DNA from 4 places in the Enterococcus sp. DIV0756 genome. Region 1 is predicted to be linked to each of the others. Evidence: predicted binding sites of a transcription regulator. Region 1 holds the regulator's gene; each other region holds the start of a gene.
The links. The regulator LexA, encoded in region 1, represses DNA repair genes until DNA is damaged. The targets are predictions, from matches to a motif close to CNAACANNTGTTNG.

Region 1 (6,403 bases):
TTCTTCAGGATTAGAATAAAACAGACCTGCTGGGTCTTTAACGACTCCACCCACATATAAAGCGATTCCACAAGATAAGAAAGAAACGTTGTCATTCCGTTCAAAGACTGTTACATCTGCATCTGGGTGATTTGCTAAAATATTTTTAACGGCCGCGGTACCGGCATGTGTACATCCTACTACTACTACTTTCATTGTCATCCCACTTTCGTTGTTTCGTTTTTTGTTTGCAAACTTTTGCACAAGGACAGTATAACAGAATTTATATTCTGTCTAAATTATTTTGCTCACAGATAAACATTTTTATTCTTCTCAAAGAATTTTTGTAACCGTAATAAATAAAAAAATCAAACAGATAAAAATATTTTTATTATGTAAACAATTTTTTTATACAACTCTCTTGCTGTTTGCCCTCGTTCTATAAATTTAAAAGTAAAAAAACTGAGAAAGTTTCCCTTCTCAGTTTAGACGTACTATGATTATAATTCGTTAAAAGTATTTACGACGTTTTCAACGGTAAAGCCAAATTGTTCTAAGACATAATCGCCAGGTGCAGATGCGCCAAAGTGATCAATGCCGATCATTTTACCATCTGTTCCGATATAACGTTCCCATCCAAATGGTGAAGCTGCTTCGATCGCTACACGTTTTGTGACTGCTTTCGGTAAAACAGACTCTTTGTATGCCTCATCTTGCGCTTCAAATAAATCAAAGCTTGGGAGAGAAACAACAGAAACGTCTTTTCCTTGGGCTTTTAATTCTTTTTGGGCTTGAACGGCCAAGTTCACTTCAGAACCAGTGGCGATCAAGATACCTTCTGGTGTATCTGACTCAGCTTTAGAAATTACATAACCGCCCTTAGCTACGCCTTCTTTAGCCATAGCTTTGCTGTTCGGTAAAACTGGCAAGTTTTGACGACTTAATACTAAAATGGTTGGTTTGTTTTTCGTTTCTAAAGCTTGAATCCATGCAGCTGAAGTTTCATTACCATCAGCCGGACGAATGACCTGCACATTTGGCATGCAACGAACGCTTGCTAACTGTTCGATTGGTTCATGCGTAGGGCCATCTTCACCAACTGCAACAGAATCGTGGGTTAACACATAAATAACCGGTAAGTTTTGAATCGCTGACATCCGAACTGCTGGACGTAAGTAATCAGTGAAGACAAAGAATGTTCCACCGTACACACGAGTGCCACCATGCAGGTGAATCCCATTCATAGCACTTGCCATCGCAAATTCCCGAACACCGAACCAAATATTGCGACCTTCATAGGAGTCAGGTTGGAATTCTTTTTCATCAGCAATTGTTGTGTTGTTTGAACCAGATAAATCCGCTGATCCGCCCCAGATGTTTGGTACAGCTTTCGCAATTGCTTGGATCGCATCTTTACTTGATACACGACTTGCTTGAGCCGTTCCATCTTCATAAACTGGTAAACTTTCTTCCCAGTTTTCTGGAAGTTCCCCTGCAAAGGCCATTTTGAATTGTTTCGCTAATTCAGGATGGGCATTTTCATAATTTGAAAACATAGCATCCCAATCAGCTTCAGTTTTAGCACCTTTATCATTAATTTCTTCCTTAAAGCGTTTAGCTACTTCTTCTGGAACGGTGAAGTCAGGATATTCCCAACCATATACAGCTTTCGCAGCATCGATTCCATCTTGTCCAATTGGAGCACCGTGAACTGCTGAGGTTCCTTCTTTTGGTGAACCGAAACCAATCACTGTTTTAATCTCGATCAAGGTTGGTTTATCCGTTTCAGCCTTCGCTTCATCAATGGCCTTAGAAATTGCTTCTAAATCATTGCCGTCTTTAACTAAAATATGTTGCCAACCGTAAGCCTCATAACGTGCACCAACATTTTCAGTAAAGGCTTTTGACGTTGGGCCATCTAATGAAATATCATTTGAATCATATAATACAATTAGTTTACCAAGCTTCATATGACCAGCCATAGAACTAGCTTCGCCAGAAACACCTTCCATCAAGTCGCCATCACCACATAAAGCGTATGTGTAATGATCGATTACATTAAAGCTGTCACGGTTGTAAGTTGCCGCTAAATGCGCCTCAGCCATTGCCATCCCAACAGACGTTGAAATACCTTGACCTAAAGGACCTGAAGTTGCTTCTACGCCATCTGTATGATGGAACTCAGGATGACCGGGTGTTTTACTTTCCCATTGACGGAAATTCTTTAAGTCGTCAATTGTTACTTGATAGCCCGCAAGATGCAAAAGACTATAAAGCATTGCAGAACCATGTCCTGCTGATAGAATGAAGCGGTCACGATTTGGCCAGTTTAATGACGTTGCAGGGTTAACATTCAAATGTTTTGTCCATAAAGCATACGCCATTGGAGCAGCCCCCATTGGTAAACCTGGATGACCTGAGTTTGCTTTTTGGATTGCTTCAATACTTAACGTTCTGATTGTGTTTACACCTAGTTGATCGATTTTGTCGAACAAATTAGTTCCTCCTTTTTGGTCATAAATACTTTAATTACAGATTCATTGTAACCGATTTATTTTAACATTTCAATCACTTAACCAGTAAAAGATTTATTTTCTGTTGTGCAGGCCTTTTTCTTTTTGGATCTTTTTCAATTTCTCTGGAGTAACATCGTTGCCTTCAGGATCAACAACTTTCATTCCTTCAATGTGGTGACGCATTCCACTGCGAAAAGAAGAAATATACTCTTCTCTTAAGACTTTCTGCTCATGTGCTTCTGCGTCTGTTAATCCGACTGTTTTCTTTTTCTTTGCTAACTCGTTGATGCGTGCAATAGTTTCATCATTAATCATCTTAAGCACCTCTTTTCCCCTTCTAATTATACATAAAAAAAAATAAGTTGAAAGTACCAAGAAATACGAACGCTTGTTTGATTTGTTTGAATAACTATGCTACACTAAAAAAACGAAAGAAGGTGCGGGCATTGGCAAAAAGAACGGAAACAAAACAACTAGAAGTTTTACGTTTCATTCATGAACGCGTTGAAGATAAAGGTTACCCACCCACTGTTAGAGAAATCGGAGAAGCTGTGAATCTTTCATCTACATCAACAGTTCACGGCCACTTATCCAGATTAGAGAAAAAGGGTTGGATTCAACGGGACCCAACAAAACCTAGAGCAATCGAATTAACCGTAACTGGTTTAGAAAAAATTGGAGTAACTCCGCAGGTCATTCCTATGTTAGGTGTAGTTACCGCCGGTGAACCAATTTTAGCAGTAGAGGAAGCTTCCGACTTCTTCCCTGTTCCTCCAGATCTTTCTAGCGAAGAAGGCAGCTTATTTATGTTGACGATTCGCGGTGAAAGTATGATTAACGCAGGTATCTATGATGGTGATCATGTCATTGTCAGAAAGCAATCAACAGCCACAAACGGCGAGATCGTGATCGCTATGACGGATGAGAATGAAGCAACCTGTAAGAGATTTTATCGCGAAGCTGATCATATTCGTTTGCAACCTGAAAATGATGAGTTAGCACCGTTGATTTACGATAATGTTTCTATTCTTGGTAAAGTAGTTGGCTTGTACCGAAACCATATTTATTAATCGGAATTGATTTCCGATTATTTTTTTCTTTACAAAACGAACAAACATTCGTATAATAGAAATACAAACACACGTTCGCGTATTTATATATAGGAGTGATTATTGATGAAAGCAGTAAGAAGATTTGGTTTAATTATCGCCGTATTGTTGCTAGGATTATTGATCGGTAAGTTAGGTTCTTTAGCTACGGTCGTCATTTTCTCTGGTTTGTTTCTTGTCTGGTTCATGTTGTGGGATGAACGGAAGTATGCGCAGCATTATGCTGAGCGTCAACTCGATGAAGAAGAGTTCGAGGATGAACAATACTATAAGGAACCAGCCGAAGATTTTTATTACGTGACTTACGATCATCATTATCACAAGTCCGCTTAAATTGTTTTACAAGCTGCTAATTTTTCTAGCAGCTTTTTTGACTATACAGGAAGAAGCAATTCACCCATGAATAAATTGTTTACAGCAGGTATATCTATGTCCGGCTTCACGAACTAACTTTTCTACGCATGAAGTTACTGCTAAACTCCATTAAGCAGAACTAGTCTATCGACAATAAAAAAATATTTCGATATTTAAGAAGCACCGATTAAGTACCAATCAACATCAGTTCTCTTCGATCACTATGTTTCTTGGCAATTTAGAACGAACTATTTGGGTCTTGTTGCTGAGACACACAGGGATTGCTTACAGAGCTAATCTGGTACTCAAAAACTGAGCGAGTTCGCAAAGCCTTTCTTACGTTAAATTCAAAAAAACTACAAAAAATGAGCTGAAGAAAATTCTCCAGCTCATTTTTTACTAATAGTCCATCAAAGTTAAGATATCATACCCTTGAATTTTATCGCGGCCATGTAATTCTTCTAACTCAATTAAGAAAGCGCAGCCGACAACGACACCACCAAGTTTTTCAACTAGTTCAATTGTGGCCTTAATCGTTCCGCCAGTTGCTAGTAAATCGTCAGTGATTAATACACGTTGTCCTGGTTTAATCGCATCACTATGAATCGTCAATGTATCTGTTCCATATTCTTTTTCGTATTCTACCTCGATCACTTCACGAGGCAATTTACCAGGCTTGCGAACAGGCGCAAAGCCTAAGCCTAGTTCAAACGCCACAGGACATCCTACAATGAATCCACGGGCTTCTGGCCCCACAACCATGTCAATTTGTTTTTCTTTCGCATAATTCACGATCTGTTTTGTTGCTTCGCGATAAGCTTCACCGTCAGCCATAAGGGGTGAGATATCACGGAAAATGATCCCTTCTTTAGGATAATCTGGGATACTAGCAATATAATCTTTCAAATTCATTTCGGTATTTCCTCCTAGCTTTTCAGCCAATTTCTAATCGTTTGAATATCATTCATCAATAAAAATTCTTCACTATCAATTCGAGCCATGCGTTTCTGGTAAATCTTACTCTCTTCAAAAGCACGAGTTTCTGGTGATTCAACCATTTGTAAAACGCCGTCGTCTATTGTAACAAATTTCAGCTCGGAAAACACGTGAATCATAAATACTAATAATTTTTCTGGAATTCTTAAGTAATTCGAAACAACTTTCAGTTTAAAACGAATATCTACTCGCGGTTGTTTTTGAAAAAATTGGTATAATTTCGCAAATTGATCGCGCTTCGGCATCCCATTAAGATAAGCGTCATCAGGACTGTAAAGAAATAAATAAATTCGCTCAAAGCGTCCTTTATTTGTGATTTCCTTCAACAGATTTCTTTGATCTGGACAATCGAGAACAACTAGTTGATCGTAGTCTGTCCAATTAATTGTTTCATCATATAAAGACACTGGCTTTTGTAGTTCTTTCGTAAAGAATTTCAGGCTTTTCGTTTGAAAAGCTAAATAAAGAACGTTTTCGCCTTCAATTTTTTGATTCCACGTATATTTTGCTCGGCGATCAACCACCTGTAATCCGTCAGATGCAAAATCAATCAAACGAAGTTGGACTTTTTTCTGACCGTTCCATTCATTAATCTCTAAATCTCCGACAAATTTTGTCTCTGGCTGTTGAATTTCTTCACTTTCATCACCAAAACCAAAACCAATTGCATCTAGCTGACTATCTTCATTTTTCAATGAAAATTTAACGTGTTGCTGATCGCTGCCAATACGCTTAAATAGACTGACATTTCCTTCAACCAAGAAATGTGGTGCTGGATTATCTGTTCCAAAAGGCGCTAATTTTTTTAATTCTTCAACAAATTTTAGATTAATAGTCGATAATGGTAATTCTTCATCAATTAGGAGCCCGGAGCCCTTACTTAAATCAATTTGTTCAGCAGAGATGTAGTCATTCATCATTTTCTGAAGAACAGGAATGTTCTCTGCTGGCATAGTTAATCCTACAGCTGCAGCATGTCCCCCGAAATGAGTAAACTTAGAACGCATGGTATTCAACATACCAAACAAATCTAAAGCTTCAATGCTTCGTCCTGATCCCTTCGCAACCCCATTTTCATCTATTGATAGAATGATTGTTGGGTGTCCCGTCTGCTTCAAAATATTTCCAGCAACAATTCCTAAGACACCGGGATTCCACCCTTCTGCAGCAATCAAATGAACAGCATCTTCTGGATTAATTAATGCGGCCGCTTCAGCAGTTGTTTCTTGTACGATTTTTTTCCGTTCATCATTGATCTGATTTAATTTTTCGGCTAGTTGATGTGCAACCTCTCCATCAAAGGTTGTCATTAATTCAACAGCGGGATTAGGATCACCTAAGCGACCAATAGCATTTAGCCTTGGTCCCACACTGAAACCAATACTTGTTTCATCAACCTTTTGCAAATCAATACTGCTAATTTTCAGTAATTCTAAAAGGCCTAAACGC
Region 2 (6,403 bases), on a different contig from region 1:
GTTTCAGTGCCTGATCATATCGTTTCCATGTGTTTGATTCTTTCAGCCCTTCTAGACCACCATCCTTATATTTGCGAATCCAATCATTTATAGTTTTCCATGAAAGGGAATGTTTCTTAGCGATACTGTTCATACTACGACGGTCATCTATTACCTCTGAAATGACATAATACTTTTCTTCTGGAGAATAAAGACTTCTCTTAGACATACAAAAACTCCCTATAAAGTAGATTTGGAATTTTTGTTTTTCCTTGTCTACTTTATAGGGAGCATATCATTAGGTTCCTCTACACCACTAATTTTATATTGAATCGATTTCATTAATAGGTCAGCGGTTTCTGCCTTCAAATGAAGCCTGCGTGTAATTTCACTTCTTGATTTTCCATCGATCAGCATCAGTGAAACTTCAATTTCTTGTTGCGTAAACCCGACAGTAGCCAACTCTTCCTTTTGATCGTGCTCACGGACAGAAGGCAATAACAGTTCATTTTTGTAAAGGAAAGTACATAACGCGTCAGACAGTGTTTTTACTTGATAGTGCTCAAAAAGTAGAAAAACCAAGATGATACAAATAATGACGGAAATGGCAGCGGAAATGATTACTGGAGCACCTAATTTTTGAAATATTTGCGGTAGCCAGAGCTCAGGAATATATAATAAAGCTGAACTGATCAGATTAGCTAGGATGCCTAATGCAGGAGTAAGCAGTGGGTGTCTTGGGCTAGCCAAAAGTTTGATTGGAATGGTCAAAATGAAAAATTCAAAATAAGTGCCGCCGATGGAATTAGTAGTTAAGATTAGAAATAAAACTATCTGATCGTGATTTGGCAAAAGAGCAAGTAAAATTCCTAAGACAAGCAGGAGAGCGGCACAAACAAAGCCAATTCGCTCATACCCTTTTTCGCTGATTAATCCATACATAAAAAAACTGGCAGCAGGAAGAATATAGCTAAGTAAAGTAAGCATTAAATTAGACGTTTCAAAGCCAATGTTTGAAGTATGGGAGTGAATGATCAATCCCATTAAATTCGTCCAAAATACTAAGACAGCCGCTACTGCTAAAATCAAATAATAGATAATTTTGGTTGAACGTATATTATTATCAACAGTGATTGATTCACTTGAAACGATGATTGTGCGACGTATACCGACCCAAGCCATAATAAGAAAAAGCGCCGGCACTAGAAAAGCAAGTTCTTTTGAAGGGCGAATAATGATCCATAAAGCAAAAAGAAGGACACAAACTGAAATAGCGGATATATATCTAGTTAATTGATTTTTCGAGTTCCCTACGTTAAATACGCCATAAACTCTCCGCAATACTAACGGTGCAACCAATATTGGGGAAAGAACGTAAAGAATGGCTCCTAGAGATGGTGGTAAGAAAGGTAGAGTAAACGTAATGAAAATGGCAGACGGTGCAGAAAAAAAGCAATGTGAGAAAGCTTTTCTACATCCCTGGAGAAGCACAGACCGAAAAAAAGGAGTGCTAGAGTAAATACAACCATATAATAGAAAGGCACTCGGCTGCCTTCACCATAAACAAATCTTTGCGACATGAAAACATCATATCCGTACATCATAAAGTATAACCAACACATGGAACCAAGCCAGCCCAACCATTCACGTCGCTTAGCTGTGCTAAAAACTGTAATCTTTCTATCTGGAATAGTGATATCATTATTCATATTTTCCCACCCTAATTTGTTTCTTCATTTTTCTTTCATTATAACAAAAAACAGACTTACTAATTGAGCGCTAGAGTTTGAATTAAGCGCGTTCTATACAAGGAATTACTTTGTAAATAAAGAATTAAAATGTTAAAATAGAACAAATGTTCGTTTTGAGGAGGGGTTTGAATGAGACAAGGTTCAATTTTTGAAAAATCCAGAGAAGAGAGCGAGCCGTTAGCAACGCGCGTTCGACCTGAAAATCTGGACGAGTTTGTCGGACAAAAGCACTTACTGGGTAAAGGAAAGTTGCTGCGGGAAATCATTGAAAATGATCGTGTCTCATCAATGATTTTTTGGGGACCGCCAGGTGTAGGCAAAACAACACTGGCTCGGATCATTGCCAATCAGACAAAATCCGAATTTATCAATTTTAGTGCAGTGACAAGTGGGATTAAAGAAATAAAAACGGTAATGAAGGATGCAGAGCATAATCGAACATTTGGAACGAAAACCATTGTCTTTGTGGATGAAATCCATCGTTTTAACAAAGCCCAGCAGGATGCTTTTTTACCTTATGTTGAAAATGGCAGTATCATTCTAATTGGAGCCACTACCGAAAATCCTTCCTTTGAAATCAACTCAGCCTTGTTGTCGCGGAGTAAGGTTTTCGTCTTAAATCAACTGGAGAGTGAGGATATTTTACAGCTTTTAAAGCAAGCAATTGATAGTCCAAGAGGTTTTCCCAAGTTAAAAATTGAACTGGACGATCGAGTGTTAGATTCTATTGCAAAATATGCCAATGGTGATGCCAGAGTAGCACTGAATACGCTAGAAATGGCTGTTCTTAACGGAGATAAAGAAGCCGATACGGTGACGTTGACGGAAGAGAAGCTGCTGGATTTGATCGAACGAAAATCTTTTCTTTATGATAAGAAAGGTGAAGAACACTACAATACGATTTCGGCACTGCATAAATCCATGCGAAACAGCGATGTGGATGCAGCGATCTATTGGCTCGCTCGAATGGTAGAATCAGGGGAAGATCCATTGTTCATCGCCAGACGATTGGTTCGTTTTGCCAGTGAAGATATTGGTTTGGCAGATATTCGATCCTTGGAATTAGCCAATACGGTTTTTCAATCCTGCCAATTTATTGGCCTGCCGGAGTGTAATGTTCATTTAACGCAAGCGGTGATTTATTTATCATTGGCGCCTAAATCAAATGCGGTAGATGCTGCGTATCAATCGGCGAAGAAAGATGTCTACGAAACTATGAACGAGCCGGTACCTTTAGTTATTCGCAATGCGCCCACGAAGCTGATGAAGGACCTGCACTATGGAGAAAACTATCAATACGCGCATTATACTGAGGATAAATTGACCTCAATGAAGACGATGCCGGCTTCGTTGGAAGGGCATCAATACTATTTGCCAACAACACAAGGAAATGAGAAGCGGTTCAAGGAGCGGAAAGAAGCAATTGATAAATGGCATGCAGAGCATGATCAGTAGTGTGAAAATAACTACTTTTATTGAAGAGATGCCATTTTTCTGATTATTTATATAGCCATACAACACTTGCGATAACGTTCGGTTTTAACTTCATTGCAAGTGTTTTTTCAATGTTTTTCCCTTACATAGGATAATGAAGAGAACCCAGTATGCTGAAAATCAATTTTTACTAATATATTTTAACAATAAAAATATCGCAAAAGAGATAATTGAGTTGTTATTGGTTTTAAAAATTTGCAGTAACTAGTGCAGGATAGGTTTTGAACCATATTTCTATCAACAATAGAAGTGATCGATAAGAATAAAATACATGATTGTTGTTTATCAATTAATATTTGGACGTTATGAAGAGTTTAGATATTTAGGAATGGAGCTTTTTAAGACTAAGTATAGAACGATCCATAGTTTATTGATAAGCGAAAGACGAAAAAACTTTACGTTCGGAAAGAAAAAATGAAGCTGACTGAACGATTGTTAAGTTATGAGATAAAATTCCTTCTTAATTTAATGGAAAGATGCAGGGAAAAAAGGAGATTAACCAAGCTTTTCTTGATTGAGCAAACAGCGCGCTGCGATCAGCAATATGGCTGTGAGTGATTCGTTTTTTGATTACGATGAGGACCATGCTTTTCAAATTTCTGGAGATCAAGCAGGCAAGACAAGTTTAGAGCGTTAATAAAATCCTAGTACTTAATCATAAAACAAGCGGATCTCTGCATCATCAATGCGCGGAGATCCGCTTGTGTATTAATCATCTTCGTCTATTTCCAAAACATTTCCAGATTGAGCGTCGATGGAGATGTCTGTTTGTTTACCATTCTTCTCGACTTTCACTTCCCAGAGGGTTTTCGAAAGTTCTCTTTCTAGTGACCATTCTACGATGTTGCCATCGACTTCTTTTTTGGCGATGGCGTTGATTTTATCTAAAGGAAGGAGGTTCTCGAAGCTAAGTTTTTCTTTGTTGCGTTCGTCTTCGCCGCGATCATCCTCATCCAGTGTTTTTTCATCTTTAGTCTGAACTTCACCAGTTTCAGAGATGTAGTATTTGTACTCTTTGTTAGCATCCATTCCTTCGATTTCATAGATGAGCTGGTTCATCCGAGAGTTAATTTCAATGCCAGTGATATCCGTATTTGGCTTTTCTTTTCTATAAACAGCGATTGCCTCTTGTAGAGATATCTGTTTGTTTGCTGTGTCCGAACTATTTTTTGTGCTGGCGGTAGTGTGGCTGCTTGATTGTGCAGAACTCTTTTCTTGGCTCATGCTCTGGCTGCTTTCCTCCTGTTGATTGCCGCTCTCTAGTTGAGCAGTGTTGTCGCTGCAGCCGGCGAAAAGTAGTAACGCCACGCTAGTAATCGCTAAAAGTAATCCTTTGTTTTTCATTTCCATCTTCCTTTCGTGTTTCTTCTTTCTATATCTATAGTATAGCGGGCTGAAGGAGATAGAAAAATAAGATGAGATGAAGTCTTCATGAAGAAGTCTTCATCTTAGTTAGGAAAGACCAGAGTAAAGCATACACCGCTCGGTTGGTGATCCGTGACAGTAATCGTACCATGGTAAAGCTCCGTTAATTGCTTCACGATGGCAAGTCCAATACCGGTTCCGGGAATTTTACTGGAACGGGAACGGTCGATGCGGTAAAAGCGTTCAAAAATCTTTTCCTTTTCACTATCTGGAATGTTTTCTCCTGTATTTGCTACTTTTAAATTGATTTCTTTTTCATTGGTAGTGAGGGAAATCGTAATTTGTCCATCATTTAGTGTATACTTCACAGCATTTTCAATCAAGTTACGAATGATCTGGTAAAATTGCTCAGGATTCCCTATAAGGTTCGCTTCTTCATCTAATTGGAGATTCAGCTTCTGGGTCATCAGTGAGGCATACTCCTCAAGAGTAGAATGGATAAGCGGAGCCAAGAAAATCTTTTGCAACTCCCCTTGCTGGTTCTCGCGGTCAAGAATCAACAGTTGATTGGTGAGCAGTTCCATTCGTTTTGATTCTTTATCAATGAAGGGCAGTGATTTTTCCACTACCTCGGGATGCTCTTTGTTCCGACGTTTGATAAGATTGACATGTCCTCGAATCGCTGCCAGCGGTGTTTTCAACTCATGGGAAGCATCCGAGATAAATTGGCGTTCCCGCTGCATCAATTGCTCCTGTTGATGAAGAAGTCGATTGAAGGATACGGCAAGGTTGCTCGCTTCTTTTGGTGAGCTGGGCTCTGACAGTCGTTCATTTACTTGCGGTCGTTGCGATAGGCTTTGGACCTCATGATTCATTTTTACCAATGGCGCACTAATTTTTTTAGCAAATCTGGCGATGAAAAAGATTCCTAGCAGTAGGATCAAAGTTGATATGCCCAGAGACCATAGGAACAAGGTCGCCAAAATCTCAAAATTGTCTTCCATGCTGGTAAGCACCGCCACACTAGTATTTTTGACATGGAATTGTTTAAAGAAATAGGGCGCATCGCCATACCATAAAACATCTGACAGAAAAGGCAGCTGCTTTAACTCTTGAAAGTTGTCATATAGCTGATAGGCTTCGCTTGAATACACCGTATTGTTTTTCTGTAGAGAAACGCGGATATAATACCTCGGATCATCTGCGGCGATGTACAGTTGCAGCGTATTTTTCCATTCTTGGTTCGTCTGTGTTTCTACTTGAGACAGGGCGTCTTCTATCGCTTCAGTTTCTTTCTTGCTGGATTGATAAAGTTGTAGGGCGGTGACACTGAGAATCAGAATATTTACTAGCAGAACCAGTCCTAACATGATCATACTGAAACGGGTGACAAGCTGATATTGCAATGTTTTCCCTTGGTCATTTTTAGTTTTCATCGGCAACCCTCAAGACATAGCCGACTCCTCGGACCGTCTGGATCAAGCGAGGATGCTGCGCGTCATCCAATTTATTCCGCAGTGCTCGAACAAAGACATCAACAGTGTTGGTCTGACCAATATAATCATAGCCCCATACCTCATTCAATAGTTCATCTCGAGTCAAAACTTCCTCTGGCTTTTTCATTAGTTCGTAAAGGAGGTCGAATTCTTTTTGTGTAAGGATTATGTCCTGTCCATCCCGTCTAACGGTTCTTTTTACCACATCCATGACTAAATCTTGATATTGAGTAATAATCGGTTCGTTTTGTAGTGACTGTATTCGTTCCTCTCGCCGAAGAATTACGCGAATCCGTGCTAACAATTCTTCAATATCAA
Region 3 (6,403 bases), 260 kb from region 1:
CTCTACTGACTGTGAAGTGATCTCGATATGATCATTGGGACAGATTGGATGACCTACTCGAGCATAGAGCAACCGCAAATAATCGTTAATCTCAGTTACAGTTCCTACCGTTGACCGAGGATTTTTACTTGTCGTTTTTTGGTCAATCGAGATTGCAGGACTTAATCCATCAATACTATCAACGTCTGGTTTGTCCATTTGACCCAAAAATTGACGGGCATAGGCAGACAGACTTTCCACATAACGACGTTGTCCTTCAGCGTATAATGTATCGAAAGCCAATGAACTCTTCCCAGAACCAGATAAACCAGTAACAACCACCATTTTGTCACGAGGAATCGTAACATCTACGTTTTTCAAATTATGAGCACGCGCTCCATGAATAACTATCTTATCATTCGCCATTTATATCTCCTATTTCATTGTTTTACTGTGTTGCTCTTCTTAACAATTATCTCTTATATTTACTAGGCAACTAGTTTTAATTGAAAAAAGTAGTTGCCTGAGCAAAGTTTAATTAGAATACTCTTACTGATTAAGTTTGTCTATTCTGCCGCTTTTAATTCTAAAATAGTATCTCTTAAAGTGGCAGCAGTTTCAAAATCAAGGGTTTTAGCCGCTTCTCGCATTTCGTCTTCCATTTTGGCAATCAGTTCTTTTCGTTCTGATTTAGACAACTCTTCAAATGAAGTTGCATCATATGTTTCAGTATTTTCTGCGACTTTGCTAATTGAAATTAAATCACGAATTTCTTTAATGATTGTCTTTGGAACGATTCCATGTTCTTCATTATACTGCTCTTGAATACTGCGTCGACGTGAGGTCTCATCCATCGCTCGTTGCATCGAATCCGTCACCTTGTCAGCATACATAATTACTTTACCTTCAGAATTACGTGCAGCTCGCCCAATCGTTTGAACAAGTGATCGTTCACTACGCAGGAAACCTTCCTTATCCGCGTCTAGGATGGCAACCAAGGAAACTTCTGGTACATCCAACCCTTCCCGCAGTAAATTAATTCCTACAAGAACATCAAATTTTCCTAACCGCAAATCACGAATAATTTCCGTCCGTTCCAGCGTTTTGATGTCACTGTGCAGATACTTAACCTTAATCCCTAATTCTTTGAAGTAGTCCGTTAAGTCCTCTGACATTTTCTTAGTTAAAGTCGTGACAAATACACGCTCATTTCGTTCAGAACGTTCATTGATTTCTCCAACAAGATCATCAATTTGCCCCATAATTGGCCGCACTTCAATAACTGGATCTAACAAACCAGTTGGACGAATAATTTGTTCAACTACTGTGTCTGTTTCTTCGTGTTCATATGGACCTGGTGTTGCTGAAACATAGACGATTTGATTAACACGTTCTTCAAATTCTTTCAATTGTAACGGCCGATTATCTAAAGCAGATGGTAAACGGAATCCGTAATCGACCAGCATTTGCTTCCGAGCCCGGTCACCGTTGTACATTCCGCGAACTTGCGGCATCGTCACATGTGATTCATCAACTACAAGTAAGAAATCTTCAGGAAAGAAGTCAATCAGTGTGTACGGTGGTTCACCTTCTTTACGACCGTCCATATGTCGAGAGTAGTTTTCAATTCCTGACGTATAGCCCATTTCACGCAGCATTTCAATATCATAATTTGTTCGCTGTTCCAATCGTTGGGCTTCCAGAAGTTTATTCTCACTACGCAATACGTCTAATCGTTCTTCAAGTTCCTTTTGGATATTGCTGATGGCTACTTCCATATGTCCTTCATTTGTTAAGAAATGTGTCGCCGGGAAGATCGCAACATGCTCAGTTTCGCCAGTAATTTCGCCAGTTAATGCATCAACTTCACGAATCCGTTCGATTTCATCGCCAAAAAACTCCACGCGTAAAGCACGTTCGTCCCGTGATGCGGGGAATATTTCCACTACATCACCACGAACGCGAAAACGGCCACGTTGGAAATCAATATCGTTTCGCTCAAATTGAATATCAATCAAGTTCCTCAACAGCTGGTTTCGATCCATCTCCATTCCTACTCGTAATGAGACTACTTGCTCTAAGTATTCCTTCGGAGAACCTAAACCGAAGATACAAGATACTGATGCAACTACAATCACATCATTTCGTTCTAATAACGCACTTGTTGCCGAGTGACGCAGCTTATCGATTTCGTCATTGATACTTGAATCCTTCTCAATATAAGTATCACTAGATGGCACATATGCCTCAGGTTGATAATAATCATAGTAACTAACAAAATACTCCACCGCATTGTTAGGAAAGAATTCTTTAAACTCACCATATAATTGCCCTGCCAATGTCTTATTGTGAGCAATTATGAGGGTTGGTTTATTGACTTCCTTGATGACATTAGAAATTGTGTATGTTTTCCCGGTACCGGTGGCTCCTAATAGTATTTGTGCTTTTTTTCCATCGACGATTCCTTCGGCTAGTTGTTTGATGGCCTCAGGCTGATCGCCAGCAGGCTGATATTTTGAATGAAGATCGAACGTGTTGTCCGTTACTCTTTCAATCATACAAAAATCCCCCTTTTTCTATTAAATAAACAAAGATTTTCCATTTCAAAATTATAGCATACCGAACATATTTTCGCCATTTTTAATTCTCAGCGTAAAAAGTTCTTAAAATTTCCAATGTAAACTTTTCTGACATTTCATGTTATAAAAATTTTGCTTTTTTTCTCTCCTACAATGAACCTACTTGTATTTTATCCTTAAACTAACATATAATAAACAAATGATAAGTGTATAGGAGGATTATTATGAGAAAAAACAAATTAATTCCATTCGTCGTTTTTTTAATGGCAAGTATCTTCACACTTGGCTTTGCCAGTAAGAGCAACGCCGCGGAAAAGACATATAAAATAGGAACGGACTTGACTTTTGCTCCTTTCGAGTTTCAAAATTCCGACGGTGAATACATAGGTATCGACGTGGATTTGATTAATCAGATCGCTAAAGATCAGAACTTTAAAGTAGACTTACGTCCATTGGGATTTGACAGTTCCATTCAAGGCGTGCAATCAGATCAACTTGACGGTATGATTGCCGGAATGAGTATTACCGATGAACGTAAAAAAACCTTTGACTTCTCAGAACCCTACTTTGATAGTGGTATCCAGATGGCTGTCAAAAATGATAATAAAGACATCAAAGATTACAAAGATTTAAAAGGTAAAACTGTTTCTGCAAAAATCGGCACAGAAAGTGCTACTTTCCTAGAGCAGAACAAAGACAAATATGGCTATGAAATTAAATTGTACGAAGCAGCCGACGCAATGTACAATGCTTTGACGAACGGAAATTCTGTCGCGATCTTCGATGACTATCCAGTTTTAGGCTATGCTGTTACCAATGGTCAACCATTTAAGTTGGTTGGCGAACCGGAAAAAGGCAGCTCTTATGGTTTTGCTGTAAAGAAAGGCGAAAACAAAGAGCTATTGAAGAAATTTAATGCTGGATTGAAAGATTTAAAGAAAGACGGCAGTTACGATAAAATCGTTGCGAAATACATCTCGACTGGCTCTGGTGATCAAGCCGAAGCTTCAGGTGAAATGAAAAAAATTGAACCTAAAAAAGATGTCTATGTAATCGCAAGTGATTCTGCTTTTGCCCCATTTGAATACAAAGACAGTGATGGCGAATATAAAGGAATCGATGTTGACTTACTGAAACGAGCAGCTGAGCTGCAAGGGTTCAAATTAGATATGAAATTTATCGGTTTTTCTTCAGCCATGCAGGCATTGGAGTCTGGACAGGCAGATGGAATGATTGCTGGAATGACCATTACAGATGAGCGAAAAGCGAATTATGATTTTTCCGATCCTTACTTCCAAAGTGGAATTCAATTAGCTGTTGCAAAGGATGATAAGGACATTAAGTCTTATAAAGATTTAAAAGGAAAAACTGTTGGCGCCAAGGTTGGTACTGAAAGTGCGGATTTCCTAGAAGCTCACAAAAAGGAATATGGCTACACGATCAAAAGCTTTGATGCTGCGGATCAATTATATGATGCATTAAAAGTTGGATCAATCGATGCCATGATGGATGACTATCCTGTTATTGGTTATGCCGTAAATCAAGGACAAAACCTAAAAACACCGATTAAGCGCGAAGTTGGCGGCGAGTATGGCTTTGCCGTGAAAAAGGGACAAAATCCAGAACTTCGCGAAATGTTCACTGAAGCATTAAAAGAAATGAAACGAACTGGTGAATACGATACAATCGTAAACAAATACATTGGTGCTGAAAAAGAAGAAAAGAAAGATGCTGTTGATGAATCAACTATTACCGGCTTACTAAAAAATAATTACAAGTCATTATTAGACGGTCTATGGAAAACGATCGTGTTAGCTTTAGTATCATTTGCGTTGGCCCTAGTACTAGGTGTGATCTTCGGATTGTTCCGTGTCTCTCCTGTCCGTGGTCTACGTACTTTCGCAGGTATTTATATTGACATTATTCGTGGTATTCCAATGATGGTATTAGCCTTCTTCATTTTCTTCGGCTTACCAGGAATTACGGGAATCAAAATCCCTGACTTTGCTGCTGGGATTATTACTTTAACCTTGAATGCCAGTGCGTATATCGCAGAGATCGTTCGCGGCGGTATCAATGCTGTCCCTGTTGGTCAAATGGAAGCTTCACGAAGCTTAGGTCTATCTTACAACCGTACCATGCAAAAAATTATTTTGCCGCAAGCAGTTAAGATTATGATTCCTTCATTCATCAATCAATTTGTTATCAGTTTGAAGGATACGACGATCATCTCTGCTATCGGTGTGGTGGAATTACTGCAAACTGGGAAGATTATTGTGGCACGGACTACACAAAGTTCTTACGTTTACTTGATTATTGCGATCATGTACTTGATCTTAATCACGATCTTGACTAAGTTAGCGAACCGTTTAGAAAAGAAGGTGAAATAGATGGAAAAAACGATGGATAAAAAAATTGTCGTTAATCATTTGGTAAAGAAATTCGGTGACAACACCGTTTTAAATGACTTAAATATCACTATCAGTGAAGGTGAAGTGGTCTGTATCATTGGACCATCTGGTTCCGGAAAAAGTACGTTCTTGCGTTGTATGAATCACTTGGAAGAACCGACTTCTGGTGAGATCATTATCGATGGACAAGACCTAACAGATAAACACACAGATATCAACTTGGTCCGTCAGCATATTGGAATGGTATTTCAACATTTCAACTTGTTCCCTCACCTCACTGTTTTAGAAAATATCACTTTAGCTCCACTTGATTTAAAAGGTGAATCGAAAGAGTCCGCTGAAAAACGCGGTGTGGAATTACTAACACAGGTTGGACTTGCAGAGAAGAAAAATGATTATCCAGACAGCCTTTCTGGTGGTCAAAAGCAACGTGTGGCAATTGCCCGTGCGTTGGCAATGAATCCTGACATCATGCTGTTCGATGAACCTACTTCGGCGCTTGACCCAGAAATGGTTGGAGACGTGTTGAAGGTTATGAAGGATTTAGCTTTACAAGGAATGACGATGGTCATCGTTACCCATGAAATGGGCTTCGCCAAAGAAGTAGCCGATCGTGTCATCTTTACTGATGGTGGGAAAATTTTAGAAGACGGCACACCTGAACAAGTCTTCAATAATCCTCACAATCCAAGAACTCAAGATTTCTTGAATAAAGTTTTGAATATCTAACACGAAACCCGTGAAATCATTTTAGATTTCACGGGTTTTTCTGAATGTTAAAAGGATTTTATAGACTTCATCTTTTGTTACTGATACATTGCTGCGAATAATCCCATCTTCTGGTGAAAAAGCTAGATTTGTAACTTTTTGCAGGTCGTTTGCTGATGGAAAAACAGATAAGGCTTCATAAGTAATCGGCAACTCCAACTTTTTGAATAAGGCTTGATATCTTGAGAACTCCTCTTTTCGACCTTCTATTTGTAATTGCTGCAAAGTAGTCATAGCGATAATTTGACCATGGCTCCCTTTTATTTCTCCGCCCCACAAACTGACCATAGCATTATGAAGTGCATGAGCAATACTCAGTCCGCCGGATTCAAAGCCAATACCACTCAATAGCGTATTGGCCTCAACGACTGCCTCAAATGCTGGCGTAACTTTTCCATGTTTATTCGCTTCCACTGCCGCTTCTGCATAGTTAAGCAAAACGTCACGACATTTTTCAGCGATTGCTTCGGCTGCCAACGTAGGTAGAGCACCTAATGTGTTCACACCACGATTTTCTCGTACTGTTCTTGCCTCAATCGAAGTTGATAGACCATCAGCGATTCCCGCCGTCAAAAAATGAACTGGACTATTAATTAAAATCGCTGTATCTACCAACACAAGGTCTGGACTTTTAGTGTAATAGGAATATTTTTCAAAATAGCCATC
Region 4 (6,403 bases), 920 kb from region 1:
TTAAAACCGCAGGCAAAGGATTTTATCAAGAGCTTGCGCAATGTCGGGATCGAACCGGTGATGCTGACTGGAGACAATCAAGAGGCGGCCAAAGCAGTAGCAGATTATCTGTCTATCAACGAGTTTTATAGTGAACTATTGCCGGATGATAAAGAAAAAATCATTAAACGGTATACTGATGATGGCAAGAAAGTCATGATGGTAGGTGACGGGATCAATGATGCACCCGCTTTGGCAAGAGCCACGATCGGAATGGCGATCGGTGCTGGAACGGATATCGCGATTGACTCTGCGGATGTCGTTTTGACGAATAGCAATTTGCAGGATATTTTAAAATTTGTCCGCTTAGCCAAAAGAACACACAGCAAAATGATCCAAAATCTTTGGTGGGGAGCCGGCTATAACATTTTAGCCATTCCTCTTGCGGCAGGGGTTTTGGCACCGATTGGAATCCTGCTAAGTCCCGCTGTTGGTGCGGTTTTAATGTCCTTGAGTACAATTATCGTGGCGGTAAATGCCATGACTTTGAACGTCTGAGAATTCAGACGTTTTTTTTTTTGAAAAAAAGTTGAGAAAAAACTCGGATCATACTTGTGCTATTTTTAAATTAGAAGAATTTCAATGAGCAGAAGAGGGGACATGAAGGATGATCTGGCAACTTATAATAAGTAAAAAAACGCAACGGTATTTGGCGCTACTTGAGTTAATCAAGGAAGAACAGTACAAGATGACTGAAATGGCTAAACAACTAGGGATAAGTATAAAAACAGTGAGGCGCTACATTAGTGAACTAGAGCAAAAGGCGTATGTCATCAAAGAGAATACATGGCAAATTAATCGTCAGCATTATCCAAATTACTTAGAGCTTCATCGAAAAATATTGATGGAAGATCCACTCTTTCAACTTTTCAAACAATTTCTTTGGGAACTGACACCTACAGAAATGCAGTATACAAAATTGCGAAGATTAAATCGACGATTGATTAGTTTGAATTTGTTAGCAAAACGGCGAACAGGGAGATTGTTAGGTGATCTAGGGATCATTCTATTGCTACAATTACGTTATTTGAGAGATTTCTATTATTTTGAAGAAGGGGAAGTTTATCGACAAATAGATGAGTATTATCAAAACCAATCGGCGACTTCATTGGACAAAGCGTTGTTTCCAGACAAGGTACTAGTCAATAAATTCATTGAGGAATTTGATGTACAGGAAAAATTGGCTGTTTATTTATTCTTTGACCATATGCGTTATCATTTTCAGCTATTCACTGAATTCTACCGTTGCCATCAGAAGCATCGAACAGCCTTATATGAGGAAGTCACGCTGGCGAGTAAGATTATCGAAGAAACGATGGCTTGGGAAAGTGAATTATTGAAGAGCACATTCCGAGTAAAGCTTTTTGATTTGTTTTTTGGCATACACCAAGGTCTTCCCTTAGTGATCTTCAATTCAAAATGGAAGCAAGGACATGTTTCACCAGATTATCATCGTCTTAGCAAGGAATTAAAAAGACAATTATCCCTGTTGAGTAATTGTCGAATAGATGAACTGGCTTTAGCTTTAAAAAACATCGTGCTTGCGAGTCATCAGGTAGCGTTGACAACAACGCCTACCTTAGACTCCTCTTTATTGATTCAAGAAAGATACCGAACATTTTTATCTGACGAAGGAAACTGAGGTGAAGATTTTTCTTCAAGAAAGGTTATGCTATAATGATTAGGACTACGAGAAGAGTGTCATTCTACTTAGCGTGTTGGGTGGTGGAACGCGTGATTGATAGAATGGGATACAATTGAAAATAAGGGGTAGTTCTTCTATATGAAGAGCTAGTAAGTAGGAGGAGAGCACATGGGATTGCGAAAATTAGATGTTCCGACATCTTCAATTACAGAAGTAAAAAAATCACCAATGGATGTTTTTGCTCAAGCTCGTAAGGCAGAAACCGGTGTTTACATTTTTAACCGTGAAAAAATCGCAGGTGTGATGCTGACGAAGGAGCAGTATGAAGCTTTGGTGGAGGAATTAAACACCTTGCGAGATACGTTATATCAGCCAGTTGAACGGGAGTTGCCTGTTCCAGAGGAATTAGAGGAATTAGCAACGGCCTTAAGAACAACTTTGGCGAAAGGATCAGTGATCTCAGCACGTTACTTAGATGAACGCATGGTGGCAACTGGATTTATCACAAAAAAAACGGGCTTCGGTGGTGTGACGGAAATGATGAAGGAACTGGAAGATACTGGGAAAATTATCTACCAGCTACGTCGTCGTGAACACAACAAGGTGATCTATGCTGAAATTTTTGGCGAACCACAAGAATTTCAGCGAGGTTCAGCTGATAAGCTGATGATACGCAAAGTAAATCTCATCGAGAGATAATGTGATAGTTTATACTATGGAACCGAACAAGACTGTTTTGACGATTTTGATCGTGCAGGTTGTTTGGTTTTTTTGCTTGAAAAATTAAGTTCTTTTTACTGCTAGCATGAATAATTGTTTATGAACAAACGTTCGGTTATAATGAATGGAGACATAAACGTGGGAAGGAGGCGAGTAGCATGGCAGAATTGGTTTTTCCATTGAAAAATGATACATCGCGAAAGATAATTCATATTGATATGGATGCTTTTTTTGCCTCTGTTGAGGAGCGAGATGATCCAGAGCTAGCAAAGCATCCTTTGGTGATTGCTCGCCATCCTTCTGATACTGGTGGTAAGGGTGTCGTGACAACAGCGAATTACAAGGCGCGAATCTATGGGATTCATTCTGCGATGAGTGCTCAAAAGGCCTATGAATTGTGTCCGCAGGCCATTTTTAAGCCGGGCGACCATGCCAAATACAATGCTGTCTCCCAACAGGTACGCGAAATTTTTCATCGCTATACGGATATCATTGAACCGGTCTCGATTGATGAAGCTTACCTAGATGTAACGGAAAACAAAATCCATGCGCGTTCAGCAATCAAAATCGCTCGCCTGATTCAACAGGAGATTTGGCAGGAGCTGCAATTAACCTGCTCAGCAGGAGTTAGCTACAATAAATTTCTCGCTAAGCTGGCTTCGGATTACCAAAAGCCACAAGGAATGACGGTGATTTCCCCAGAAGAATCTGTCGTCTTTTTAAAGCGTCTACCGATTGAAAAATTTCATGGGGTTGGCAAGAAGACCGTTCCTAAAATGAATGAGCTGGGTATCTTTACGGGGGCGGATTTATATGAGAAAAGTGAAATGTTCTTGATTCAGGAATTCGGCAAGATGGGCTATTCTTTGTATCGAAAGGTGCGAGGAATTCATGATTCGCCAGTTAGTATTACACGTGAGCGAAAGTCTGTTGGAAAAGAGCATACGTACGGACGTCCATTGTCGACAGAAGATGAGGTGCTAAGCCAGCTGAGACAGTTAGCCGAAAAGGTTGAAGGATCCCTGAAGCGGGTGCAGCGGCATGGTAAAACAGTTGTTCTCAAAGTTCGCTATGCAGATTACACAACGGTTACACGAAGGGTGACATTGCCTTATTACATAGAAAAGAAAGAAGATTTATTTTCTCAAGCGAGTTTGATTTGGGAGGAAATTGGCGGCGTAGAAAAAGGGATCCGCCTAGTCGGAATTACTCTGACTAATCTCGATCCCATTGCCTTTGAAAATATTGTATTGCCATTGTGGGAAGAGCGATCAAATTAGTTCGCTCTTTTTGATTTGCTCGAAGGCCTTTTCCGAATCATGGAGCTTCTCCCAAATGACGACTTCCCCTTGAGCTAATGATTTTTTCACATCGATGATGCGTTGATTTGAGCTGCCGCGGAATTGCAACATCAAATTTTTCTTTGAGAGATCGAAGCGGCCATCAACTAGAATATCAATCTTACTTAGCATCTCTAATTTATCATCGCTATCTAGCAAAAGTTCTTCAAACGTGTAGCCGCTCCAAGACCAGATGTCTTTGGTGTCACCAAATTCTGCCCGAATGCGGTCAATCACCTTTAAGCAGACTTGGGTGTTCAAGAAAGGTTCGCCGCCTAAGAAAGTAACGCCTTGAACGTAGTCATGGGCGGTATCTGCAATCAGCTGATCTTCTAGTTCTTGCGTAAAGGGCTTGCCATAACGGAAATTCTGCGACGCCGCGTTGAAGCAGCCTTCGCAGGCAAAAGGACAGCCGCTGACATAAAGACTATTGCGGACGCCTTCGCCATCGACAAAGTTGAAGGCTTTATAATCAGCGATGTATTGTTGGCTCAATTCGCTGGCCAGCCATTCTTTGGGTTTAGGATTACGCATATTTTTCCCCTTTCAAGTAAAACAGGGAGCGGCAAAGAGCGCCGTCCCTGTCAATCGTATTTCTGTTTGGCTCATTGAGCTTTTTTACATGTGTTTTACTCGTGATGCGATTTCTTCATGACGACCGTGAACCATTGGGCGTGCTTGAGGATTTCCTAAGTAGCCGCAAGTTCGTTTAACAACGTCACATGATTTTGGATCATGATTGCCGCATTGTGGACATTCAAAGCCACGTTTCGTTGGTTTAAAGTCGCCTTCGAAGCCGCATTCGTAACAGTGGTCGATCGGTGTATTCGTTCCTAGATAAGCGATGCGATCGTAACCATAGTCCCAAACAGCTTCCAATGATTTTGGATTTTGTTGCAGAACAGGGTATTCACAATAGTGGATGAACCCGCCGGAACAATATTTCGGATAATCCTTTTCAAAGTCCAATTTTTCAAATGGTGTTGGATTTTTACGAACATCGTAATGGAAGCTATTTGTATAGTAGTCTTTGTCTGTAATATTTTCAACGATCCCGAAGCGTTCTGTATCTAGACGGCAGAAGCGATCAGTCAAGCTTTCACTTGGTGTTGAATAAACGCTGAAGTGGTAACCATATTCGTTGCCCCATGCATCTGCGTGTTCTTTCAAGTCTTTCATGATGTCAATGGTGAAGTCTTTCGCTTCGGCATTGTCTTCCCATTCGCCGCCGTAGAAAACGCTGGCTACTTCGTAAAGACCAATATACCCCAAAGAAATGGTTGCTCGTTTATTCTTAAACAATTCGTTAACTGCATCGGTCCGTTTCAAGCGTTTGCCGAATGCGCCGTATTGATAAAGGATCGGTGCGTTTGCAGGCGTTGCTTCTTTACAACGATCGATCCGGAAAACTAGTGCGTCTTTGGCGATTTGCAGGCGTTCTTCTAGTAATGACCAGAACTTTTCTTTGTTGCCGCCAGATTCTAACGCAATCCGCGGTAAGTTCAAGGTAACTACACCAAGGTTCATCCGACCAGCATTGACTTCTTCACCTTGTTCATTTTTCCAGCCTTGTAAGAATGAGCGACAACCCATTGGCACTTTGAAACTGCCAGTTAATTCGATCAATTTATCGTAGTTCAAGATATCTGGATACATCCGTTTTGTCGCACATTCTAAAGCCAATTCTTTAATATCGTAGTTCGGATCACTTGGATTCAAGTTCGTTCCACGACGCAAGGTAAAGATCAGTTTAGGGAAGATCGCTGTGCGTTTTTCGCTGCCCAGACCTTCAATTCTGATTTGCAGAATCGCTTTTTGAATTTCACGTTCAAACCAATCTGTCCCGAGACCAAAGCCTAGAGAGGTGAAAGGTGTTTGTCCATTCGAGGTGAATAACGTATTGATTTCATATTCCAAACTTTGCATCGCATCGTAAATATCTTTACGGGTTTTTTGTTTTGCGAAAGCTTTTTGTTTTTCAGGATCATCAATCCATTCTTCTGCATCTTTTAAGTGCTTATCGTAATTTAGGCGCGCAAAAGGAGCTAATAATTCGTCAGTCCGGTCTGCCGAACAGCCACCATATTGGCTTGAAGCCACGTTAGCGATGATTTGTGAAATTTGAGCTGTCGCAGTTTGGATTGATTTAGGACTTTCCACTTCCGCATTCCCGATCTTGAAGCCGTTGTTTAACATGCCTTTGAAGTCAATCAAACAGCAGTTAGTCATCGGTGTATATGGATGGTAGTCTAAATCATGATAGTGAATATCTCCTTTTTGGTGCGCGTTAGCTACGTGTGGCGGCAGCATTTTCAGACCAATCGATTTCCCGACGATCCCGGCCGTCAAGTCACGCTGTGTATTAAAGACATCGCTATCTTTATTGGCATTTTCATTTACGACAGTTTGGTCTTTATTAATCAATTTCCCGATCGTAAAGTTGATATCCGTCGCTTTACTACGCTGAAAGTCACGACGTGTGCGATAATTGATATATTCTTCCGCTAATTCGTATTCGTTGTGTTCTAATAATGTATGCTCCACAATGTTTTGAATTTCATAAATTTTGATATCACTAGTAAAACGTTCTGAAATTTCTGCATCTACGCGCTCAACGATTGACTGGATACGTTCATGAGCCAATGGATCAACAGATCCC

Region 2: the regulator LexA is predicted to act here: its motif matches at 1,828-1,841, upstream of IGI44_RS21455 (replication-associated recombination protein A).
Region 3: the regulator LexA is predicted to act here: its motif matches at 2,600-2,613, upstream of uvrB (excinuclease ABC subunit UvrB).
Region 4: the regulator LexA is predicted to act here: its motif matches at 2,505-2,518, upstream of dinB (DNA polymerase IV).

The regions. Positions count from the first base shown of each region.
Region 1 is NZ_JBIOLF010000001.1:1,669,762-1,676,164, reverse strand. It holds gene IGI44_RS08170 (FAD-dependent oxidoreductase) at 1-195, opposite strand, end outside; gene tkt (transketolase) at 480-2,474, opposite strand; gene IGI44_RS08160 (DUF896 family protein) at 2,568-2,810, opposite strand; gene lexA (transcriptional repressor LexA) at 2,942-3,565, shown strand; gene IGI44_RS08150 (hypothetical protein) at 3,671-3,937, shown strand; gene IGI44_RS08145 (adenine phosphoribosyltransferase) at 4,358-4,870, opposite strand; gene recJ (single-stranded-DNA-specific exonuclease RecJ) at 4,885-6,403, opposite strand, start outside.
Region 2 is NZ_JBIOLF010000002.1:1,062,703-1,069,105, forward strand. It holds gene IGI44_RS21440 (transposase) at 1-208, opposite strand, end outside; gene IGI44_RS21445 (helix-turn-helix transcriptional regulator) at 256-1,161, opposite strand; gene IGI44_RS21450 (hypothetical protein) at 1,368-1,688, opposite strand; gene IGI44_RS21455 (replication-associated recombination protein A) at 1,860-3,185, shown strand; gene IGI44_RS21460 (PepSY domain-containing protein) at 3,933-4,568, opposite strand; gene IGI44_RS21465 (sensor histidine kinase) at 4,673-6,025, opposite strand; gene IGI44_RS21470 (response regulator) at 6,015-6,403, opposite strand, start outside.
Region 3 is NZ_JBIOLF010000001.1:1,928,006-1,934,408, forward strand. It holds gene uvrA (excinuclease ABC subunit UvrA) at 1-405, opposite strand, end outside; gene uvrB (excinuclease ABC subunit UvrB) at 546-2,537, opposite strand; gene IGI44_RS09320 (amino acid ABC transporter substrate-binding protein/permease) at 2,783-4,948, shown strand; gene IGI44_RS09325 (amino acid ABC transporter ATP-binding protein) at 4,961-5,698, shown strand; gene IGI44_RS09330 (glycerol dehydrogenase) at 5,720-6,403, opposite strand, start outside.
Region 4 is NZ_JBIOLF010000001.1:2,590,030-2,596,432, reverse strand. It holds gene IGI44_RS12620 (heavy metal translocating P-type ATPase) at 1-537, shown strand, start outside; gene IGI44_RS12615 (winged helix-turn-helix transcriptional regulator) at 647-1,681, shown strand; gene IGI44_RS12610 (hypothetical protein) at 1,853-2,383, shown strand; gene dinB (DNA polymerase IV) at 2,563-3,684, shown strand; gene nrdG (anaerobic ribonucleoside-triphosphate reductase activating protein) at 3,676-4,278, opposite strand; gene nrdD (anaerobic ribonucleoside-triphosphate reductase) at 4,363-6,403, opposite strand, start outside.